Linked DNA regions of Prochlorococcus marinus str. MIT 1013. The protein of the gene in region 1 binds, or shares a complex with, the protein of each later gene. Links are inferred from orthologs where the notes say so. Each region holds a gene or a part of one and is shown on either strand. Other genes may lie near its edges. The genes, in order: rodA and mrdA.

What was found.
Region 2: the proteins of rodA (region 1) and mrdA are in contact, whole or in part, in a crystal structure (PDB 6PL5), measured with the Thermus thermophilus proteins. The link is inferred for Prochlorococcus marinus str. MIT 1013 from one-to-one orthologs. Residues at the interface, in WP_223903423.1 of Thermus thermophilus: Phe161, Val165, Phe168, Val169, Leu172, Pro198, Tyr199, Glu202, Tyr211, Arg212, Asp213, Gln220, Val221, Gln223, Ser224, Ile226, Ala227, Ile228, Gly229, Ser230, Gly266, Phe267, Val270, Leu274, Tyr277, Gly278, Leu281, Phe285, Leu289, Arg297; in WP_223903432.1 of Thermus thermophilus: Arg4, Ile5, His6, Leu8, Ala9, Phe12, Ala15, Leu16, Leu19, Gly20, Arg22, Ala23, Trp24, Leu26, Gln27, Val28, Tyr31, Tyr34, Leu36, Leu43, Thr45, Asp47, Lys156, Gln157, Gly158, Ser160, Val184, Leu201, Glu202.

The regions. Positions count from the first base shown.
Region 1 is NZ_CP114778.1:1,246,454-1,258,317, reverse strand. Bases 5,806-8,660 are described here. They hold rodA (rod shape-determining protein RodA), read left to right. Parts: upstream 5,806-6,524; coding sequence 6,525-7,796; downstream 7,797-8,660. Other genes in these bases: O5633_RS07465 (sensor histidine kinase), read left to right, coding at 8,232-8,660; O5633_RS07475 (Mrp/NBP35 family ATP-binding protein), read left to right, coding at 5,806-6,515. Outside these bases: O5633_RS07505 (lipid-A-disaccharide synthase-related protein), read left to right, coding at 470-1,690; O5633_RS07500 (hypothetical protein), read left to right, coding at 1,748-2,017; O5633_RS07495 (ribonuclease D), read right to left, coding at 2,039-2,683; O5633_RS07490 (cofactor assembly of complex C subunit B), read left to right, coding at 2,869-3,426; O5633_RS07485 (N-acetylmuramoyl-L-alanine amidase), read left to right, coding at 3,439-4,191; hemF (oxygen-dependent coproporphyrinogen oxidase), read right to left, coding at 4,203-5,249; more of O5633_RS07475, read left to right, coding at 5,430-5,805; more of O5633_RS07465, read left to right, coding at 8,661-9,581; psaD (photosystem I reaction center subunit II), read left to right, coding at 9,678-10,103; O5633_RS07455 (anthranilate synthase component I family protein), read left to right, coding at 10,165-11,685; gshA (glutamate--cysteine ligase), read left to right, coding at 11,682-11,864. UniProt on the Escherichia coli protein: Peptidoglycan polymerase that is essential for cell wall elongation. Also required for the maintenance of the rod cell shape. Functions probably in conjunction with the penicillin-binding protein 2 (mrdA).
Region 2 is NZ_CP114778.1:1,499,349-1,511,319, forward strand. The notes cover bases 4,236-7,197. They hold mrdA (penicillin-binding protein 2), read left to right. Parts: upstream 4,236-4,782; coding sequence 4,783-6,612; downstream 6,613-7,197. Other genes in these bases: O5633_RS08630 (hypothetical protein), read left to right, coding at 4,236-4,369; O5633_RS08635 (hypothetical protein), read left to right, coding at 4,386-4,763; O5633_RS08645 (NADPH-dependent FMN reductase), read right to left, coding at 6,621-7,145; O5633_RS08650 (diflavin flavoprotein), read right to left, coding at 7,196-7,197. In the rest of the region: O5633_RS08610 (hypothetical protein), read left to right, coding at 45-794; O5633_RS08615 (hypothetical protein), read right to left, coding at 1,359-1,754; O5633_RS08620 (hypothetical protein), read right to left, coding at 2,303-2,542; O5633_RS08625 (hypothetical protein), read right to left, coding at 3,004-3,321; more of O5633_RS08630, read left to right, coding at 3,758-4,235; more of O5633_RS08650, read right to left, coding at 7,198-8,992; O5633_RS08655 (diflavin flavoprotein), read right to left, coding at 9,050-10,825; alaS (alanine--tRNA ligase), read left to right, coding at 11,118-11,971. UniProt on the Escherichia coli protein: Catalyzes cross-linking of the peptidoglycan cell wall. Responsible for the determination of the rod shape of the cell. Is probably required for lateral peptidoglycan synthesis and maintenance of the correct diameter during lateral and centripetal growth.

The DNA.
Region 1 (11,864 bases):
GTTCTTATTGCTTAATATGATTAATATTAATTCATGAATAATGTTTCTATGTGAATTCTTCTGTTTAATTGTAATGAAAAAAAACCTTCACAACATCGGAAAAAAATATTCAATCAAGAAGTGAAAATAAGATGTAAATATTTGTTATCTTGATTATCTACAAGCTTTTCGATAGTGGTTCTTTTAAAGGCTAACTGTAAGAATAGAGATATGATCAATCTTTTAGATCTAGTACCAAAATCAATTTATTAATTTCTGAACCTTCTTGAAACTTGCTACTCGCTACACATTGAGCATTGTGCTGGAGGGTTTCCTCAGAAAAATTAAACTAAAAATAATTAAGGCGGCACCCAGATTCGAACTGGGGATAAAGGATTTGCAATCCTCTGCCTTACCACTTGGCCATGCCGCCAAAAATGAAATTTTCATTTCCAATTCAAATCGTATCAGTCAAACCGAACAAAACCTTTTGTTTCTTTGTAATGGTCATGGAGAAGACACGATTGCTTGCAGGGTTATAGAAGCTCTGCATGAAATTAATCCAGATATTTCCCAAGAAGTTCTCCCGATGGTTGGAGATGGGAAGACGTTTTCCAAGCTTGTAAAAGATGGCTGGCTTGCCAAGATTGGTCCCTCCACATTTTTGCCAAGCGGAGGATTTAGTAATCAGAGTTTTAGTGGTTTGGTTTTAGATTTAAAAGCTGGATTATTAAAAAGTCTCTGGAGGCAATGGACTTTGATATATAGATCAGCTAAAAAAGGAACAATTATCGTTGCAGTTGGAGATTTATTACCTCTTCTTTTTGCATGGGCTAGTGGGGCGAATTATTGTTTTATTGGCACTCCTAAAAGTGATTACACATGGGCGAGTGGGCCAAGATCCGCATTGAGTGATTGTTACCATCGATTGAAAGGAACTGAGTGGGATCCATGGGAATATTGGTTGATGCGATCTAGTCGTTGCAGGATGGTTGCAGTAAGAGACAAAATCACTGCTAGAGGTTTGAGAAATCATGGAGTAAAGGCGCTATCGCCGGGAAATCCAATGATGGATGGAATTTCTAATAGAGAATGTCCTAATGACTTTAAAAAACATAGACGTTTGATTTTGTTATGTGGAAGTCGTTTGCCTGAAGCGTACCAGAATTTTAAAAAACTTTTAATTGCAATTCAGCTTATTCAAATTTCTTCTTCCATTGCAGTATTTGTGCCTTTAAGTTCTTCTTTAATGAGAAAAAAAATAGAATTGATATTAATTGACTCAGGTTTTAAACCTACTTATCAATCAACAGGTGAAAATGGGATTTCGGAAACATGGAAAAAAGACTCATTACTTATATTGATTGGCTTTAATAATTTTTCTTGTTGGGCTAAGTGGGGAGAAGTAGGAGTGGCTAATGCAGGTACAGCTACAGAACAATTAGTAGGTTTAGGTATTCCATGCGTGTCCTTGCCAGGAAAAGGTCATCAATTTAATTTCAATTTTGCTAAGCGTCAAAGTCGTTTATTAGGAGGTGCGGTAGTTATTGCTAAGGGTTCTCAAACTCTTGCAAAACTAGTGGAGTTTTTACTGAATTCTGATTTTGATAGAGAGGTTATTGGGATCAGAGGGGCTAAAAGAATGGGTCCCGAGGGTGGAAGTCATGCTATAGCCCTTAGTATTTTGACTCACTTGTCTGAGGGTTTATAGTGCGGTGTAATCTAGTGGAAGATTTTTTATAAAGACTTTCTATTCAAGCTTCTGCATATGCCACTTATTGAAGATCATCATTATCTTAAAATTTGTGCTCAGCTAGCATCTTCTTTAAGTATAAGTATCGCAGCCGCTCGACGAAAAGTAGAGGTTGCTGCAGCTAAAGAAGGGAAAAAAGATTTGCAATCAAGAAAAGAAATTGCTCAAAAGATTCTTGAGCAAAGTTTAAATGAGGATAAACAGCAAGGTCTATCGACAACTGAATCATTTGATAAATTATTAAAGGCTCTAAAAGAAGAGGAGAATTTTATGCTTGAGGATTAATAGATCTTTAGATTAAAAAAATTAATGATCAAAAATATTTGTAAATCTTCTTCTATCAAGCTCGGACAAAATTGGTACGCATTGGAAACATTTTTTGGCTAATTCCCATCTTTCTTCACGTTTCAACATCTCTTCCAGTTTGTGTTTTGCTCCTAGTAAATATCTAACATCATTAGCCGCATAGATAAGTTGTTTTTGAGTTAAATCACCAACTTTTCCCCAGTCACTACTTTGAGCTTGTTTGTCTAACTCCACTCCAACAGTTTCCATAACTACTTCTTTCAATCCATGCCTTGGACTGTAAGTTCTACCTATTTTGCTTGCTATTTTTGTACAAAAAATTGGATTAACTTCAATATTTAGATTACTTGCTAAGGCAGCTACATCAAATCTTGCAAAATGAAAGACTTTTTCAATTGTTTTTCTCTCAAGAATAGATTTTAAGTGAGGTGCTGAATGTTGATTTCGTTCTATACGAATACAAATAACATTATCAAATGCATCACATATTTGTATTAAACATAGCCTGTCTCTGCCATGAATTAATCCCATGGCTTCAGTATCAACCGCTAAAGCTATAGATGAACTTAAAGCAATTTCAGTTTCATTATCTATGTCTTTATCAAAGATCTTGAAAGTCGAAGGTTCATCAAGTTTTTTTGGCATAACAAATTTAATGAGAATTTAATTCATCAGTAATTTCTGTATGATGCAATTGTAATACCTGAATGATGAAAAATATTTAGTAAATTCAACGATTTTATCTTTTCAAATATTTTTTAATTTATTTAGCTCACTTTTGTAGCTATGTCATACAGAACAATTAAAATAAAAGAGGTCGTATTTTTGAGATGCAATCTGCATTCTCCTCAACTTTATTTCTCACTATCCTATTGGCGATAGGTTTGGGGTTTTTTCTGCGAGCAGCGAGTAAGGACCGCACAACAGTTGTAGATGTTCAGTCTCCTTTGCCTCCTCTGGAGGTTTTGAAAGGTATTAGTTTTTGGTTAGAAGAACGTGGTTGGAAAAGAAATGGAGGTAATGTTGAAGAGAAATTGTTGATCTTTAATGGCAATGTTGCTTCTAGTACTTTTTTGGTTATCTTTTTATCTTGCCTCGGAGGAGTGGGCTCAGCCTGTTTGGGTCTGGTTCTGATTCAGCTTTATCCTTCTTTGAGTTGGTGGCCTTTACTACTGGCTGCAATTGGTGCACCTCTGGCCGGAATCATTTATCGTATTAAATCTAAACGAGAGGAATCATTAGAAGTTAAGCTATTAAGTTCAGATTTATCTGACATCAGTATTTTACGAATCAAAGCTCATCGTGATGAGCTAATAGCAATTCAGTTGGAATTATCTGAAAGTCTTGAGCTTAGTAGTGAAAACTCTCTACTTTCTTCTCCTATTTAATTAGTATTTGCAGTGATAAATAAAGTATTAAATAGTTTAAAATTAATAGTATTTTTAATTACTTTTTATTCTGTTTCTCAACTTTATTACACTAGGAATTTTAGTTTCACTGAAGACTTTGAACTAATCATAGGCGAAGTTTCAAGTCTTCCTGCAAACTGGGTTGGGAGTAGAAATGTAGATAAAAATATCCCTATTTTAATATTAGCTGGCCATGCAGATTCTCAGGGATTTGCTGGGGCTGGCACACCTGGTGAAGCTGTTGATAAGTTTGGTTTGAATCCAATGCATCCTGGAATTAGTGATGAACTTTTTTGGAATTTAAAACTACAAGAATCAATTGTTAAACTGGGCAAAAAGAAAGGTTTAAATATTAGATCTTATGACCCAGGGATAAGAAATATAGATGATGCTAATGATCCAAGAACGAATTGGTCAGTAGGTAGGAGATTCGCCAAACGTGGTGGCTATGTGATTGAGATTCATTTTGATGCATATGGCCAGTATGGAGTGGGTTCAGGCTTGATACCTCCTTTTTCTGAGACGCCAAACAAAATAGACGAGTCAATCGCAAGAACATTTGGACGGTTTCCTGTTTTATTTAGAGGAGGTTTAGGTGCTCCAAGGAGGCAAATAAGGATTCTTGAAATTGGGAAATTAGAGGGTTTGTTAGAAAAAAATCTCAGAAATTTCAAAACCAGGAAAAAAACAATAGAGCTCATTTCAAATGAAATAGTTCAGGCTTTTTTAAATGGAATTATCTAGAAGTGCAGTATTTAATCCAATGCTTGATAAGGTAAACACCTCTCTTCCAGAGATTTATCTGTAAACCAATCTTGAGGCTTAGTAAATAAATCTGTTAAAAGCGCCTCTCGTGAATCTTCTTCTGGTTTGTATCCATACTCCCATCGTGCCAAGGGCGGTAATGACATCAATATTGACTCCGTTCTTCCATTCGTTTGTAATCCAAAAATGGTGCCTCTATCCCATACCAAATTGAACTCAGCATATCTACCGCGCCTATAAAGTTGAAAGTCTCTTTCTTTTGTTGAAAAGGTTTGATCTTTGCGCTTTTTTATTATTGGCTCATAGGAGGGCAGAAATGCCTGCCCGCATGCTTTGGCAAGTGAAAAAAGATTTTCCCAATTCAAAGAATAGTTCCCTAGCTCTTTTGAGATGTTAGAGGCCTTCCCATTGGCATTTTGTCCTTTATAGAGCAAGCCGGATCCATCTTGATAGTCATAAAAAATACCTCCAACTCCTCTTGTCTCATTTCGATGTTTTAGAAAGAAATATTCGTCACACCAAGGTTTGAAAACCTTATGAAGATCTTTATTGATTGTGTCACATGCAGCTTTATGGCATGAGTGAAAGTGACGCGTGTCAGATAGATATGGATAGAAAGGGGTTAAATCAGCCCCTCCCCCAAACCACCAAACAGGACCTGCTTCGAAATATCTGTAGTTAAGATGAACAGTTGGTATGTAGGGACTTTTGGGGTGAAGAACCATTGAGGTTCCAGTCGCAAACCAAGAGTGACCTTTTGCTTCTGGTCTTTGGCTAATGATAGAGGGTGGAAGTTCATTGCCATGTACTTCAGAAAAATTCACCCCTCCCTGTTCAAAGATTTTTCCATTTTTCAATACTCTTGAGCGTCCACCACCACCCTCTGGTCTCTCCCAAGATTCTTCTAGGAATTTGCCTTCTCCATCGATAGTCTCCAAGCCACTACAAATTTCATCTTGAAGACCTAAAACAAGCTTTTTGGCTCGATCTCTTGAGTTTTTGGCCGGTAAATTGGCTTGATATTGTAAGGAGGACAAAATTAACTGTATTTTGCTTTCTCTAAAAAAATACTTTCAAATGATGCAAATTTCACACCAATATTGGAAAAGTTTGTATTGCAAATATTTTTTACTTATTACTAAAGGCAATATCATTGGATAGTGATGTGGAAAATCTGTCGATTTTTTTACTATCATCGAATGTAATAGAAATTAAGAATGAAAACCAACGAGAAGGTTTTAAAAGCGTTTAATTCAGTCAAAGATGTCGGAAGTAAACGATCTATTGTTGAACTTGGATGGCTGGAAATAGTTTCAGTAAAGCCCCCTAAAATTGTTGTAAGACTGTCTCTCCCTAATTTTGCGTTAGCTCAAAGAAGTCAAATAGCAAATGATATTAGGGAAAGCATTAAGTCATTGGAAGATATAGAAGATGTACAAATTGAGATAGGTGATTCATCTTCATCTGAGGAGTCTCCTATTGGTCAAGCAGGTCATGGTGGTCAATCTCAGGGATTAACTCCAATACCAAAAGTGAAAAATGTTATTGCTATAAGTAGCGGTAAAGGTGGTGTCGGTAAAAGTACTGTTGCCGTGAATTTAGCTTGTGCCCTTAGTCAAAAGGGTTTCAAGGTTGGTTTGCTTGATGCTGATATCTATGGACCAAATACGCCCTATATGCTCGGTGTTAGCGAAATAACTCCTGAAGTGAGTGGTACGGGTGCAGAACAAAAGATTATTCCAATTGAAACATGTGGGATCGGGATGGTTTCAATGGGATTATTAATTGATCAAAATCAGCCAGTAATTTGGCGTGGCCCAATGCTTAATGGAATCATTCGACAATTTTTATATCAAGCTTCTTGGGGTGAGCGTGATTTTTTAATAGTAGATCTTCCACCAGGAACCGGAGATGCTCAACTTTCTTTGGCTCAAGCAGTTCCTATGGCAGGTGTGATAATAGTCACAACTCCACAAAATGTATCGCTTCAAGACTCAAGAAGGGGTTTGGCCATGTTTAAACAACTGAATATTCCTGTACTCGGAGTGATCGAAAATATGACTTATTTTATTCCTCCAGATCAACCACAAAAGTCATATGAGATTTTTGGCTCAGGAGGAGGTAATCAATTAGCTAAAGAGAATAATGTCCCTTTACTTTCTCAGATACCAATAGAGTCAGATACTTTTTCTGGTACAGGTAACGATCTACCGGTGGTTTATACATCTCGAGATTCCATAACAGCAAAAGTATTTTTAGAACTTGCTGGAACTTTATGTAATGCATTATCTGTTAAACAGTGATTTAAACTAATGATGGGTTTTGGTCGCAATAAAATACCTACTTTTAAAATAATTAGAAATAAAAAATTTTGGAAAGATGTAGATTTAATAATTTGGATCGTACCCCTTATTTTAGTACATTTATCTTGTTTCTTAATTGCAAGTACTCAAAGAAATCTTGGAATTACAGATTGGTATCAACATGCAATTATTGCCTATATAGGTTCTTTAATTGTTTATTTCTTAGCTCAATTTCCCTTGCAAAATTTACGAAAATATATTTTTCCAATATATATTATAGCTATTTTAACACTTTTATATGTAAATTTTAGTGGAACTTCTGCTCTAGGAGCACAAAGATGGTTCAGCTTTGCAGGTTTTTATATTCAACCATCTGAGTTTGCAAAAATAACTTTGATACTAGTTTTGGCGTCTATTTTAGATCGAAAAAGATTTTCTAAATTATCACACTTAATAAAACCCTTATTAGTGTCTTGTTTGCCTTGGCTTTTGGTCTTTATACAACCTGATCTTGGAACATCTCTTGTTTTTGGAGCAATACTTCTGGGGATGTTGTATTGGTCAGGGATGCCATATGAGTGGGCATTTATTATTTTGGCTACTTTAGTTACAGGATTACTAGCATATTTGTATCCAATTGGACTTTTCATTTGGATTCCAATAATTGGTTTTTTATCTTATAAATCTTTGCCAAATAGGAAAATATTAACATTATTAGTTATCATTTTTCATTCGTTAATAGCAAAACTAACGCCTTGGTTTTGGGAAACAGTTTTAAGAGATTATCAAAGAGATCGATTAATTATTTTTCTTGATCCCAGCCAAGATCCTTTAGGTGGTGGATATCACATGCTTCAAAGTAAAATAGGTATCGGTTCGGGAGGATTGATTGGCACAGGTTTAATGCAAGGTCAATTAACTAAATTAAAATTCATACCAGAACAACATACTGATTTTATTTTTAGTGCTCTTGGCGAAGAAACAGGTTTTTTGGGTAGTTTATTGGTCATATTTTTATTTTTTATTCTAATTTTTCGATTAATAAAAATAGCCCTTGAGGCGCGTACTGATTTTGAAGCGTTAGTAGTTATTGGAATAGCTTCAATGTTTATTTTTCAAATTATGGTCAATATATTTATGACTATTGGCCTAGGTCCAGTTACAGGAATCCCATTACCCTTTATGAGCTATGGAAGAACGGCATTATTAGTGAATTTTATAAGTTTGGGTTTTTGTTTGTCTGTCTCTAGACGTGGACAATCAATTAGAAAAAATCTTTGATTAAGGGTATTAATTTCGTTGTATTAGAGTTTGAGCCTTAGTGCTATTAATTCGCAAATAACATCTTGAGGTTGAGTTTGACTATCAATGTAAAGGAAGGAATCCTCACTTTCTTCTCAAGCACGGATTTAATTAAAATGTACTTTAATGTATTAACGTTTGATTAGCTCTTCTGATTCTCTCGAGTAAACAAATCTCCTGATTTTTAATTTGTTCAAACACAATTTCTTTGGCTTCTTCAATAGATTGATTGAGAAATTCTCAATTCAATTTCAGTAAATAATATCAGCTAAAGCACCTCACGAGCTAAACACTTCTTTTTATGCTTTTTCATCCATTAAAACCAAATCAAATAGATGGATTTAAAGGTTTCTGCAAGGTTGGGAGGGTTCTGTGAGTTCGTCTCTCGTAACCATTCAAGCTTTACAAAAAAGGATGGCTAAGGGGGTCCCCCATTCAACTTGTAGTGAATCTGCAGGAAGAAGAATGTGGTGGGCCGCTCTTGATATTCTTCAATCAGAAATATTGCTACCAATGAACCTTACTCGAGGTTTGTGGTTGTCTTCCCCTTTGCCTGCACTGTACGAACCGAAATTACTTAATAAATTTCGAGGATGGGTGTGGGCTCCAAAGGATTTGTTAAATCTTACCAATCCTTCTGTTGGGATATTGCCTCCTAGTCAATCAGTTTCGCCGGATTTTCATGATGATTCCTCAGGTTATGAGCGTTTGACTCTTCTAGAGGAAGATGGAAACGATCCATTGCTGATAGTTATTACTCCTGAAATTCAAATTGCTTTAGCTTTGGAAGGGGAATCTGAGGATAGAAAACTATTAATGCGGAGTGATCCTGAGACATTGAGTGATCTTTTGACGTTATTAGATAACAGATTAAACACAGAAAATGTTGAACAAGCAAATAATCTTAGAAACGCTCTTGGAGAAATGGGACAGCTTAAAACAAATGATGATTTGTCTAAGGTATTTTGGCCTTTATTATCACAAAGACTCGCAGATATCGCACCCAGTTTAAATATTCAGACTTTACCAGACAACATAATTAATGATCACAAATCAAGTGCAAAAAATAGTGAAATCTCCTTACTTGAAGCTTTAACGCACGAAATCAGAACTCCATTAGCAACCATAAGAACATTAATAAGATCTCTTCTTAGGAAGCAAGATTTGCCTAAAGTTGTTGAAAACCGTTTGAAGCAAATAGATATTGAATGTACAGAACAAATTGATCGTTTTGGTTTGATTTTTAATGCAGTGGAGTTAGAAAGAAGCAAGCCTGAACAAACTAATTTAGCTTTAACTGATTTAGGCAAAATGCTCACAATGCTTTCTCCCGTCTGGAGTAATCAGTTAGAGAGAAAAGGCTTGAAACTGATTCTTGATATAACTCCTGATTTGCCTAAAGTTTTGAGTGATTCTGAAGGACTTGAATTAATGTTGACCGGTCTTATTGATCGCAATAGTCGTGGATTACAAACGGGTGGAGAATTAACTTTGAAATTAAGGCCAGCAGGGCAGAGACTAAAGCTTCAAATTTTAACCCAGCTCACCTCAATACCTAACTATGGAGTATCAGAAAATGTTTCTAATGAAGAAATTGGGCCAGTACTCAGTTGGAATCCATCTACCGGTAATTTGCAGCTTAGTCAGGCCGCAACGCAAAGGCTTTTAAAAAGTCTTGGTGGCCGTCTTACTAATAGGCGAGATAGTGGAATGACGATATTTTTTCCTATTTCTGAATTAAAAGAACTTGATCTCCTGGATTAATGTTGACGCGTGTGAAGTTGACGAGAAATGAGTCAAAAGGCACAAAATAAAGTGCTAATTTAAAAATATAAAGAATAAGTTGGTTTAATTTAAAGCATGACTGAAGTATTACCTGGAGCACTTCCAAAACACATTGGTAGCACTGGTGGACTATTAAACTCGGCTGAAACCGAAGAGAAATATGCAATTACTTGGACAAGTAAAACGTCAGAGGTCTTTGAACTTCCAACGGGAGGAGCTGCAGAAATGCATGAGGGTGATAATCTTATGTACTTTGCTAGAAAAGAGCAGTGTTTTGCATTAAATACTCAATTGAGAGGATTTAAGCCAAGAATAGAAACAAGTAAAATTTATAGAATTTACCCTGGAGGAGATAGAGAATTACTTTTCCCTAAAGATGGTGTTTTCTCGGAGAAGCCAAATGAAGGGCGTCAAAAAGAAGGATATAATAATAGGCGTATTGGAGAAAATCCAAATCCAGCAAGCTTGAAATTTAGCGGAAAAAAAACTTACGATGCATGAGTGATTCAATTTTTACTTTTGCCCCCTTTAAATATATATATTGGGCTGCCATTATGCAGTCATGCTTAGTTTAGATAAGGAACAATTTCTTTTATCAGCTTCCAGAGGGGCAAACTATATTCCCTTGGCAAAAAGTTGGCCAGCAGATTTAGAAACCCCACTCACTACATGGCTTAAAGTTGGCAACGATAGTTCTCCAGGAGTATTGCTTGAATCAGTAGAAGGCGGAGAAACTCTTGGTAGGTGGAGTGTGGTGGCATCTGATCCTCTCTGGAAGGCGATAGTAAGAGGTAATGAATTGACTAGATGCTGGAGAAATGGAAAACAAGAAAAGTTCTATGGAAGTCCAATTCAAATACTCAGAAAAATGCTTGCTCCTTATTCATCTGTCTCTTTGCCAGGCTTGCCACAACTAGGACAACTGTTTGGTATGTGGGGGTATGAACTAATTCAATGGATTGAGCCCACAGTGCCTACCTATCAATTATCAGATAAAGACTTGCCAGATGGTATTTGGATGTTTATGGATAAAGTTTTAATTTTTGATCAAGTAAAACGTCTAATAACTGCTGTTGCATATGGAGATTTAAGTGATGGAGTGTCTCCTGAAAATGCTTATATAACTGCCTGTGGACAAATTAATGAACTTCAAGATTTGATGGCTGCTCCTTTAAAGCCTATAAAGTCTTTAAGGTGGAATGAAAAAGGCAATAGATCAATTGATATGACTTCTAATACATCAAGAAATGAATTTGAAGATAGTGTAAAATCCGCGAAAGAATTCATTAAGAAAGGTGATATTTTTCAGTTAGTTATTAGTCAAAAATTGGAGTCGACTGTTATACAAAAACCTTTTGAATTATATCGAAGCCTGCGGATGGTAAACCCCTCTCCATTCATGGCATTTTTTGACTTTGGAGATTGGCAACTTATTGGTTCTAGTCCAGAAGTAATGGTTAAGGCCCAGCAAACAGATAAGGGAATTCAAGCAAGTTTGAGACCAATCGCAGGTACACGTCCCAGGGGTCAAAATGATTTGGAAGATGCAATCCTACAGAAAGAACTTTTAAAAGACCCTAAAGAAAGAGCAGAGCATGTCATGTTAGTGGATTTAGGACGAAATGATTTAGGTCGAGTTTGCACTCCAGGTAGTGTTTCTGTAAAAGAATTAATGGTCATAGAAAAATATTCGCACGTAATGCACATAGTCAGTGAGGTAGAGGGAACTCTAGAAAAAAGAAAGGATATATGGGATTTATTAATTGCTTCTTTCCCTGCTGGAACTGTTAGTGGGGCTCCAAAGATAAGAGCTATGCAACTCATCAATAAATTAGAAAAACAACGTAGAGGCCCTTATTCTGGAGTATATGGCTCTATTGATTTAAATGGAGCACTGAATACAGCTATTACAATAAGAACAATGGTTGTAAGAAGGAATAATAAAAATGATTTTACTGTTCAGGTCCAAGCAGGGGCTGGGGTCGTTGCAGATTCCATACCTTCTAATGAGTATCAAGAAACTTTAAATAAAGCGAAAGGTATGTTTACTGCTTTAGCTTGCTTAGAAGCCCATGATTTATGACCGACTTTATGCTTTTAAAGGGGTTTGAAGTGGAGCTTTTTACTGGCACATTTGCCGGTAAAAATGTAGGTGTTGCAACTGCTATTACGGAAGATTTATCAGATTTTGTTAAAGAACCGGATCAAAGAAATCTTGAGTACATAACTGTTCCAGATCAAAGATATGCAGTTTTAAAACAT
Region 2 (11,971 bases), 250 kb from region 1 along the record:
GCGAAAAAGGCGTGATCATTTCAATAAGATATAGTTCAGATTCAATGTCATTTGAAGTTACTTACAACGGGGATATTCAATACATTAAGGTCTTCTATTCAACTGAAAAGACGAGAGCGGGCAAATATTATGGCGAGTTCTATAAAAAAATGGATGCACTTGCGAGTGACATAAAACGCTTGAAACAGGAACTTGATGAAGATAGTGCAAAGGCAGCGAAGATTGCTAAAGATGCTGCTAACAAGGCACTTTCTGAGAGATTTGGTTCGCTCCGATATGTTATTGATGATCGTCACTGGGACGAAGACATGGTCATCAGCAAAATTCTTGATGACAGAAAAGGAGAAATGTTGGCACTAGCTCAGAAAACTTTTAATAATGAAGTTCTTCTTGAAGAGGATGGGGCAGAGGAATATCAGATTCACTTGGATGAAGGACTGATAGAAGTTGATGGCGAGGGTATCGAGACATCTGTGTTGGAATTTTTTGATTCTGATGAATACCACGAAGAGAATGAAGCAAAACTAGAAAAATTGGAAAAACTTGATTGGTTTATTATCTGGTCAAAAACAGAGGCAGGAGAGTTTAAAACTGAGGGTGGACAGCACAATGGAAATTTTTTATCAAAGGAACTAAACATGGAAAATTGTTTGCTCACCTATAGAAATTTACCTCTTGTTGTTCCCTCAAACGGTACGGATGTCTTTAGTAATGAACTTGAAATCCATTTTGGAGATGAAACTAGAGCATCTCTTGAGATGAGGGACGGTAAAATAACATCCTCATTAAATTGATACTCAACTAATCCTGACTACTTGCATTAAGAAATACATCCTGTTTCATTGGTGTTTTGCGGGCCTATTTTCGTTTATGGACGTATATAAGGAGTTGTTCTGTATTCCTTTAATTGCCACTAGAAGATTGAAGCATTGCTATTAATATCTGGTGATTCGCATATTTAAGAAAACTCTCATCTAGGAATACATTTTCGCGACTTTATATTGCTGAGGTGATATTAATGAAGAGATCCCCGAGAGTTATGAAGTCAAAGTTCATTGGTTTTAGGAAAAAAATAAATAAATTTAAATATAAGAGATATTGAAGACAGGAAACTTGTGCAAGTTGACTTAGAAATAAAATTAGCAAAGAAATTAAAAATTTTGATTTAATGCAAGGTAAGATGGTATTCATTGCTAACAACTTTGATTTTCTTCAATCTTTATTTATTGGAAATCTAGAGAAGCCAATTGATTTTAAATTAAAAAGAATCTTTAAGATTTAGATAATTAATATGTTGTTAAATATGATTCAATAGATCAAAAATGACAAATTTTTTAGTCATTTTTTTGCTCTTAGATTTAATGACTAAAAGCACAAACCTGATCTATTACGCCCAAGATAAGTTTGTCTCCATTTGGATGTTTCCACTTTAAATCTTTATTTTGGAATTCATTAAATTTATTGGCACCTACTACAACATCTCTGAAGGTGCCTTCCGAACATTTGATATCCATAGTATAAAGAATATCTTTTGTAATTTTACTAGTGCTTTTGGGGATAAATTTACTCAACACTCTTATGGAGCCATCTGAATTTTTCTGAATATTGTTCTTGTCCCATAATTGTTCTCCATATTTACTTTTTGGTACTCCTACCCATTCGGGTGATATAGCATCCATTGGTTTAAGTGGAATAAAAATAATTAATAGCGTTAAAAAATTAAGACAAATATTTTTAATTGAATTGATCTTCATTTTAGAGAAGTAGTTGCTTTGACCAATGCTACTTAACTCAAGCAACATTCTTACTATTTAATGCTCGATTAATTCCCATACATTGGTGATTAGTTCTGTTCAAGTTTCGATAAGACTCTCTAAATCTATCCTTCTGCTGTTTTTCATAAGAGGGGGATTCTTTCAAAAGTAAAATACGAAAGTTGACTCGTTGAGTCATAACATCAGGAAAATTTGAGACTTAGAATCTCATTGAAGAATAAAACAATATTTCTTGTTGATGAAATCAACAATCTTTAGGGGTTAGGGAGTGACTGTTGAACGGCTTAAATAAAACTCTCTTCATTAATGAAAGCCATAAAGTGAATTGATCTAAGATAATACTCAAGTTTTTGATGGATTAGAACTATTGAGTGATAAGAAAGTTAGAACATATTAATTATGTTTTTAAATTTGCTTAGCGTTTAGAAGTGTTAGCAAAAAAGCAAAGTGATTTCAATTGTACAAATCACTTTGCTTGATTAAATGAGTTAAATGGATAAAGGATCCTTTTACCTTTTCAGTATTTATTACTTACCGCCATTGCAGAAGCGGACAGCACTTGAGGAACTTTTACCAAGGGCTCGAACTTCTTCAACACAATCATTGAAAACTGTTGCTTCTTTTTTCACTGTACAAAGACTAAACGCAATAGCTGCAAGAGCAACTGCAGAAACCACGTTGGAAGTTAATTGAATAATTCCATAGGCAAACATCGCTTTACCTTTGTTGCCGCATTTCTTTTTTTCTTTGTTAATTTCCTCAGTCATTTAATTTAATTTAATTTTCAATATGTTAATTGATTTTTAAAAAATTTTTCTTGAAAATTGTCTAGAAAACCGTTCTTATTACTTTATTCCTGTTTTGGACAACAACAGGAATAAAAAACCTCCCCTGTTACGCATAAGTCAGTTTTATCGAGACCATTATCAAGTATTTCCTTGTTTCCAGCGCTGAGAATCTCACTACTCACAAATTAGAATTATTCCTGGGTGGCAATACTTTAAGTGGAAGCAGAGTAGTTTCTTGATTGTTATGCGTACAAATTCGCTCAATTAATTATTTAAAAGCACCCTTCTTACAAGAAGTTGGGTGCTCTTTTTAACAGAACTATTGTGTGAGGAGTTGTCCTGTTAGTTTATTTTTACTCCTATGTGGACTTTTTGTCACTATTAAAAAACAAAATGACTTAGATGAAGAAGTTCATTTGATTTTAAGTCCAATAGACAGATTAGTTTTCTGCGTTTTCAAACTGTTTTGCTAATCTAAACCCTTTTCGGATAATTAAATAAACTCCATATAAACCAGCAATTAAAGGAAGCACAATTAAAGGGTTTGGACTGTAGTTGGAATAATCTTTTACACCATCAATATATTCGATGCCTGAACATTTGAAGAATAGAAAACTTGTGAAAATAATCCCCCACCCAATTATTGAGAATATTCCTCCTTTTCTATCACCTTCATAAAACCTATCTAAACCCCATCCCCAACCGATAGCAAGGATAATTCCCCTTGCGATAGCATTTTTTTCTTGCTTGCGGAGCATTGTAATTTTTTTAATTTGTTCGCAATGAACATAACTGAATTATTGATGTATTGCCAAACCTATTAAAAAAAGATACTTATTCCTGTAAGAATTAGGATGTATTCTTTAATATTTTAATAAATTAATTTATGGCAAGAAGTGAGGGAGTATTCGAAACGAGATTACAAATATGGAGAACCAGATAAGACTTTATGAGAAAACAATTATCTATTTTCATTTTTTTTAATAGAAGAAGATTAAAATTCTTTTAATTCCAGAATCAAATTGCTCTGTTTGATATTAATCAATTTTGCTTTAGAAATGATTTCAATATTTGATACAAGTCCAATATTTTTTAGAAGTCAGATCAACTTGGACATTGTTTAGTGGGGTAATTCAATGAAGGGGTGGTCTAGTTCAAAAAAAAAAGATAACTTGGTTCAATAGCTGAATACTTTTGACAGTTGCACAACAGACTGATGTAAGGTTGAATCGACGCCTTCAGAAAGATAGTATAACTATCTCAGGAAAGGTTATTTATATTAATCCTTTTTTATATTGGCGACGTTTTGATAGCAATACTGATAGATGGTTGAGAGAGCCTGGGCAGTTAAGTGAAGAGCAGATAAACCTCAATAGAGCACGGTTTTATCCTGAAGTTGATTGGACTTTTCTAAAAGATGAAGAGCGATTGATAAAAGATGCTGCAGTGGAAATGTTTTTGAAAACGCTTGAATTAATAGGCACTTTTAACCCTACTCTTACTGCAGGACAACTGTTAGAAGTCGAGAGAAAAATGGCAGTAACTAAGAAAAAATCTTTTGAACGTTGGGTCGAAAAATCTTTTAGAAAAAAAATTAATCAAGCTTCAAGAGAACGTAACAGATTTGCTAGAGAGCGTTTGGTACGAGGTTGGCGAGAATGGTTAACACTTGAAACGACTCATCAAGCTTTTCTCCCATTCGCAACAATAATTGTGATGTCAATTTTTGGTGGTTGGTCTATAGGGATTTCAAATAATAGTTGTACTCCTTACTTTTCCTCGTCAGAAACAAGTATTCTTAAGTAGCTTTTGTTAAGCCATTATGGCTAAAGATCACTTAAGGGATTTGCATTTATTTGCAATGGAGTCTGCCTTGCCTTTTGGTATGGGTATTGTAAATAATGCTAAGGCTGGTGGATTGCAAAAAATAATGGATATATTGAAATCAAAAGATCCATTCTCAGAATTCCAGGTTGACGGTGAAACCTCTGCAAAGAAAGTCAGGGATAAGATTGATCAAATCATTCCTGGCTTAGGTCATCCAGTTGTTTCAGTTGAGGTTACTGTTGAAAACAGTTATCCTGATTATGAAAGTAATGATAACAATTCTTTAGTCTCAACTTTACATAGAATTGATAGCCAACTAGATGAATTGAGACAGTATTTAAGTAATGACTCAGAAAGTATAGAAAATGAATAGATATTGTTGAATTGTAGACATGCTTAAAAGGGAAAAATTACACTTAAGTTCCAAAAAGCATGTAGGTGCTTTCAATCAACCCTTAGTTTTCTTTTTGTTTATTTGTTTGATTTTTTCAGTAACAGGTGCTCGTCTTTTTTGGATACAAATAATTAATGGTTCCTACTATAAAAAACTTTCAGAGGAAAATAGAATTAAGCTTATTAGCAATCCACCAATAAGAGGACGATTATTAGATCGTAATGGTGTAGTTCTAGCAGATAATAAATTATTTTATTCTTTATCCATTCAACCTCGACTTTTAACCAAGAGTGAATGGATTGATCTGAGAAAAAACTTATCTGACTTATTAAATATTTCTACTACTCAATTAGAGATTGCATTTAATAAAAGTCATTCAGATACTCCTTATAAAAAAGTGTTAATCACTAATTTATCGGAAGAGCAAGTAGTTAAGTTTAAAGAACAAGAGATAAACTTGTATGGTGCACAAATAGATATTGATTTAGTCAGACATTATCCTTTTAAGTCGTTAGCTGCGCATGCTTTGGGTTATACACAGTTGATCACTCAACAAGAGTTTTCTCAGCTTTCAGATAAAGGGTATAAATTATCTGATCGAATTGGAAGAAAAGGTATAGAAGCTGCTTTTGAATCCGAATTGAGAGGTAAGTGGGGAGGTGAAATGCTTGAGATTGATTCAATAGGTACGGTTCAACGAAGTCTAGGGTTAAAGTTGCCAAAAGCTGGCAAGGATATCAAATTAACTCTTGATCTAAAGCTACAACGTACTGCAGAAAAAGTTTTATCTGACAAAGTTGGTGGAGCAATAGTAGCGCTGGATCCACGTACAGGTGCAATTAGAGCAATTGCTAGTCAACCGACTTTTGATCTAAATTTTTTTTCTGAGCCTTTTACAAGAAATCAATATGACAACTTATTATTGTCATCAAAGCGACCTCTTCTGAGTAGAGCATTGAATGCATACGATCCAGGTAGTACATGGAAGCCTGTAACAGCTATTGCGGGTATGGAAAGCGGTAAATTTCCTGCGAGTCGGAAATTAAATACAGTTCCTTGTATTACATATGGGAGTCATTGCTTTCCAGAATATAATAAAAGAGGATTTGGTTGGATTAAATACGAAGATGCATTTAGAGTATCTAGTAATACTTTTTTTTATCAAGTTGGGGTTGGGGTTGGATCACAGGCTTTATATGATGCAGCAATCAAACTAGGCTTCGATAATTATACAGGTATAGAAACTTTTATTGAAGAAAATAAAGGGTTAGTAGGGAATAAGAAATGGGCTGATGCAGGCCGTGGGTGGAGTAAGTCTGGAGAAACTCCTTGGATAGTAGAGGATATGGCTAGTGCATCTATTGGTCAATCCGTAGTTCTGGTTACTCCATTGCAATTAGCACGAGCATATGCAGTTTTTGCAAATGGTGGTTATTTGATTACTCCTCATTTATTTAATGGAAACAGAGATTGGAGATCAGAACAATACTTACAAAAAGTAGACCTTCAAGAAACTACACTCAATACAATTCGACGTGGACTGAGAAAAGTAGTAACGAGTGGTACTGCTATAGGAATGAATGTAGACAGCTCTATTTTTCCTCCAGTTGCTGGTAAAACTGGAACAGCTGAAGATAGTAGTGGAGGTGCTGACCATGCATGGTTTGTTGGCTTTGCACCTTATGACTCAGGAGAAATAGTCATTGTTGCATTTGCTCAGAACACTCCTGGTGGTGGTTCAGTACATGCTCTACCTATGGCAAAAAAAATATTGCAGACTTGGTATGAGCAAACATCTGATAATGAGTTAACTAGCAGTAAAGATTAGATATTGAATCAATTAGAATGATTTAGTTTTAGTAGTTGACTTATAATTGCGTTGATTGATTTATCCTCAGCTATTTTTGATTTATTCGTAGCTAATTGACGACCTAAGACTAAAGATCCAAGATGAGTTAATTGAATGCGCATCGAAAGTAATAACTCCATACATCCTCCTCCTGAAAAACTTGCAATTGCAATTGGACGTTCGTTAAATAAACTACGAAAATCTGTTCCTTGCACAGACAGCCAAGCTATTGCATTTGTAAGAATTGGAGGAATTGAGCCGTTATATTCAGGCGCGCAAATGACCCAGTGTGAGTGACTCTCCATTTGAGTATTGATCGACTTAAGATTTTCTGGTGCTTTATCTTTTGAATTATGACGTGGATTAAATATAGGTAAATCATTTTTTGACTCTGTCAAATCAAGTAATTCGCATGAGTAATTTAGTTCCTTGCCTGCGACTAGAAATCTTTTGGCTAGTTTGAGATTTTCACCATTACTAGCAGCTATAACAAGAAGCTTTTTATTAGACATTGTGAATCAAAAAGGAAGTGTGAATGGATGATGTCGTTTTTGTAATGGATCTAGTAGCTCGCTCCGGTTTTTCGATGATGAACTGCTGTTACTCCATCTTTTTTAATGACTTTTCCATGTTTAATCTCAGCATATATCAGCCAATGATCCCCACACTCCATTCGTTGACTAACTGTACCCTCCAGCCACGCTAAAGCTTCGTTTAATAATGGCTGATTGCTTGGACTTAATTTAATCTCTAGATCGGTAAATCTATTATCTCCAGGTTTGAATGATTGGAGAAATTGTTTAAGGAGGCTTTGGTGATTGTTTTGCTCTAAAATGTTTAGAGCAAAGTTATCTCCTGTATGAAGTAAGTTTTCTACAGCTCTTTCTTTAGCGACTGCAATCGTAATACCAGGAGGAGAAAAGCTTGCTTGACTAACCCAACTTGCAACCATAGCTCCGCTAATCAGATTATTTTCATCTCCTTTTTGAGCAGTCAATATACATAGTGATCCGACGACTCTTCCTAGTGCATTAATTGTTGGATCACTTTTACTTGTATTTAAACCTACATTAGCCTTTCTTTGTTGACGTAATTTTGCATTAATTAATTGCTTACCAAATTGGATACCTGTTTCTTCAAGTTTTTTAATCATTAAAGGATCAGGACTAAATTTGATTTTGATGGGTTCGAATCCAAATTTAAAGCCTCCATCTTTTAATTTTTTTTCAAGTAAATCAAGAGCTTCCCCACTCCATCCATAACTTCCAAATACTCCAGCCGGCTTTCCTCTATCTCCCTCAGCCAAAAGCGAGCCAAGTGCTGAAACAATCGGTGTGGGTGCATGTCCTCCTAATGTTGGTGATCCAATTAAATATCCATCTGCTTTACGAATTTCAATGACTAAGCTATCTGATGCGGTGAATTCACAATTAATAATCTTAACTTTGACCCCTGTTTTACTAATTCCTCTAGCAATGGCATCAGCAATAGCAGCAGTATTTCCATATGCACTTGCAAATAATAGAGCAACTCTTAAGTTGCTGTATTTTTGGCTTTCTCCCCAGCTTTGGTAGTTGTTTAATAAACTCCTCCAACTACCGCTGATTGCAGGTCCATGTCCAGGTACTATCGTATCAATCTCAAAGTCTTCAAATTTTTCGATAATACTATTGACTTGTGTAGACATTGGTGCCATTAGACAATCGAAGTAATGTCTTCTCTCTTCTTCCGTGCTACTACTGTTTAATTCAGCCCATTTTTCTTCATAAACATGCGCACCAAATAATTTATCACTCATCAATAAACCAGTTTGCTTTTCAAAAACAATTAGTCCACCAGGCCAACGAGCTGTTGGCGCGGGAATGAAAATAACCTCAAAATTACTTTCGAGTGAAAGAGTTTCTAATTGTTTAATGATTTGTATATTTGGAAGAACTTCAACTGTCTCCAATGCTTCTTTAGGATTTGTATTTTGCGAGGGTTTTCGTAAATTCCAAATCTCTTTGAATAATTTTGCACCTGGATTAGAACAAATAATAGTTAAATTTTTATATTTCATATTCATTCTTTTCACAAAAGCTACTTTATTGGGATTGATATGACCCATGACTAACTTAATTGCAGACGAATCATTGCTAATTAATGTCTCAAACTCGTCTAAAAATTCTTTTTCAAATGTTAAACCAGGAGGGTGAATTAAAATATAATCTTGTGATTTAGAATGTTCATCTTGAGAAGACTTAAATAAAAAAGAATTAGTGCAACTACCTTTTTCAAGAGAATATTCAACTTCAAATCTTGTTCTTTTTGGGTTTAGGCTTCTTAAGCAAATGAAGTTCTCCTCAACGGGAATCTGAATGGTTTTTTTTTATGAAAGTATTTAAATTTGGCGAAGAAATATTTTCTACTGTCATTATTAATAATTACTACCAACTCTTCTGTGATGAACTGCTGTTTTACTTTGAGTATTAGATAAATTACCTTTTTCAACTGATGAATAAATAATCCAATGATCTGTTGTCTCCATTCTTTGAATAACTTTACATGAAAGGAACGCTAACGCATCAGATAGAACTGGTCCTCCAGCTGCGAGATCATTCATTAATTCAATTCCTTCAAATCGATTAGCACCTGGTGGAAAACGTTTTAAAAAGTGTCTGAAGAGGTGCAAATAGTTATTTTCTTGAAGGATATTGAGAACAAAACGATCATTGACTTGTAATAGTGATTCAATGGCTCTATCTTTAGCCACAGCTACGGTTATTCCAGGGGGTTCAAAACTTGCTTGACTAACCCAACTTGCAACCATCGCACCGTCTCGACTGTCCGAGCCTTCACTATCTTTCGCTGTAACAATGTAGAGTCCACCGCTTAAGCAACCAAGTGCTTTATTTAAGTCTCCATCAAGGCTTTTAGTAGCAGCTAAATTTTTCTTTCTAGTAAGAATTTGACCTAAATCTGTACCAGCTTCTTCAAATTGTTGATAAACACTTTTGTTTGGTTCGTCACGAACTCGAAGTGGTTTAAAAGCTTCTTTTTGTCCAAGCTTTCTTAATTGGTTGGTAATAAAGTCAATAGGCTCTTCATTTCCACCATAGGAGTCATAAGTCGCTACCCACTGCTTTTGTTTTAAGGATGCAAGTAAGGTTCCAATATTGCTTTGTAATTCTGAATCAGATTTGATGGGCCAAGTTGGTACAACAACTGCACTGGCGTCACTAATTAAAGCACTTAACTCTTGAGTGTCTGAAGCAATAAGATCGACTAATTGGACTGGAGCATTTGCCTTGCCTATGCCATGAGCAATTGCTTGACTAAGCCGATCACAAAAGCCATATTGGCTGAGATAGCAAACCACAGCGTAATTTTCTCCTGTACTTCTTTGCTTACTCCATTCTCTGTAATGATTCAGCCATAACTGCGTATTAAAATTAAGAATTGGTCCATGTCCAACACCAATAGTATTGATAGTTGGCAATGCATCAATTTTTTTTAATGCCTGAACTACGCTGCGGGCATTAGGACCCATGAGGCAGTCATAATAAAATCGAAAATCTTCATTTAATGAGCTTGGATTTTCGTCATACAATTTTTCTGAGCAATAATGTAAACCAAACGCATCACAAGTATATAAAACTTGTGTACCGTGATCAAAAGAAAAAATAGTATCGGGCCAGTGTAGATTTGGTGCACTAATAAATTCAATTTTATGCTCGATTCCGCTGATTGAATTAATTTCTAAATTGAGTTCTTCTCCACTTTTGACTGCTCGTGACCTAAAAGGTTGATGAATTTGATCTTCTAGGAATTTTATAGCTACTTTAGATGCGACGATTTCAATATTTGGATTTAATTCAATTAAGTATTTTATGAGTCCTGAATGATCCGGCTCCGTATGACTGACTATTAAATAATCAATTTCTGTTGGATTGATTTGTTGTCTTAGCTTTTCAAACCAAATATCTTTAAACTTTAAATGACTTGTATCTATAAGAGCAGTTTTTTTGCCTCTTATTAAAAAACTATTATATGTTGTCCCATTTCGAAGGCCAAATTCAATATCAAACCTGCTTCGATCCCAATCCAATGACCTTAAAGTGTGTGTATCTGCAGCAATTTGTTCATATTGCAGTGAAAGCTTTGGAGTATCACTTTTCTGATTTTCTAAAGCTGTCGATTCAGTAAAAATCATGTTCCTAAAGCCATTAATTAGAGGAAGCCTGAAGGTTGCAATAAATCAGGTAGCTAAGTGAAAATACCTAGTTCATTTCCAAATATAATAGGATATTGGGGTTTGTAAGTGTGATACTGCTTCCCGTAAATAGTATTTGTTTGCAATAAGCAAGCTTGTCGAATGATTTTTTTGAATATTTTGTCTTTCGAAGTCTCACGGGTTTCCATTTTGGTATTGTTTAGGGTGAGTTGAGCACATTTGAAGTTTTTGTGATTGTTTTCAAAAACCTTTTTAGAGATAATTTTTAGGTATGCAAAAAAATTCTTCCTCCTCAATAAATCCGCCATTCCTTTCGGGAGATGAGATAAGAGAAGCATTTATAAATTTTTTTATCCAACATAATCATAAGAAACTTGCAAGTTCTTCTTTGATTCCAGATGATCCAACAGTTTTATTGACAATTGCGGGTATGTTACCTTTTAAGCCTATTTTCTTAGGATTAAAAGAGTCTTCTACTCCGAGGGCAACATCCAGTCAAAAATGTATAAGAACGAATGATATTGAAAATGTAGGGAAAACTGCGAGGCATCATACTTTTTTTGAGATGCTAGGTAATTTTTCTTTTGGTGACTATTTTAAAAAAGAGGCAATTCAATGGGCCTGGGAATTAACTACTGAGGTTTTTCGACTAAATCCACAGAATATAGTTATTAGTGTTTTTGAAGAAGACTCAGAAGCAGAGAAAATATGGAAAGAGGTTGTAGGGGTTGATGCAAAAAGAATCATTAGAATGGGTGCTTCTGATAATTTTTGGTCATCTGGTGCTACAGGACCTTGTGGTCCATGTTCGGAACTTTATTTTGATTTTAAACCGGAATTAGGAAGTGATGGAATAGATCTTGAAGACGATAGTCGATTTATAGAATTTTATAATTTGGTTTTTATGCAATACAACCGTGACTTAAATGGCAATCTTGAACCATTGGCGAATTGTCATATTGATACAGGAATGGGCTTAGAAAGAATGGCTCAAATCTTGCAAAAAAAATCTAACAATTACGAAACGGATCTTATTTTTCCTCTCATTGAGGCAGCGGCTTTATTAGCTCAAATTACTTATGAAACTACAAATAAAAAAAATAAAACATCATTAAAAATTATTGG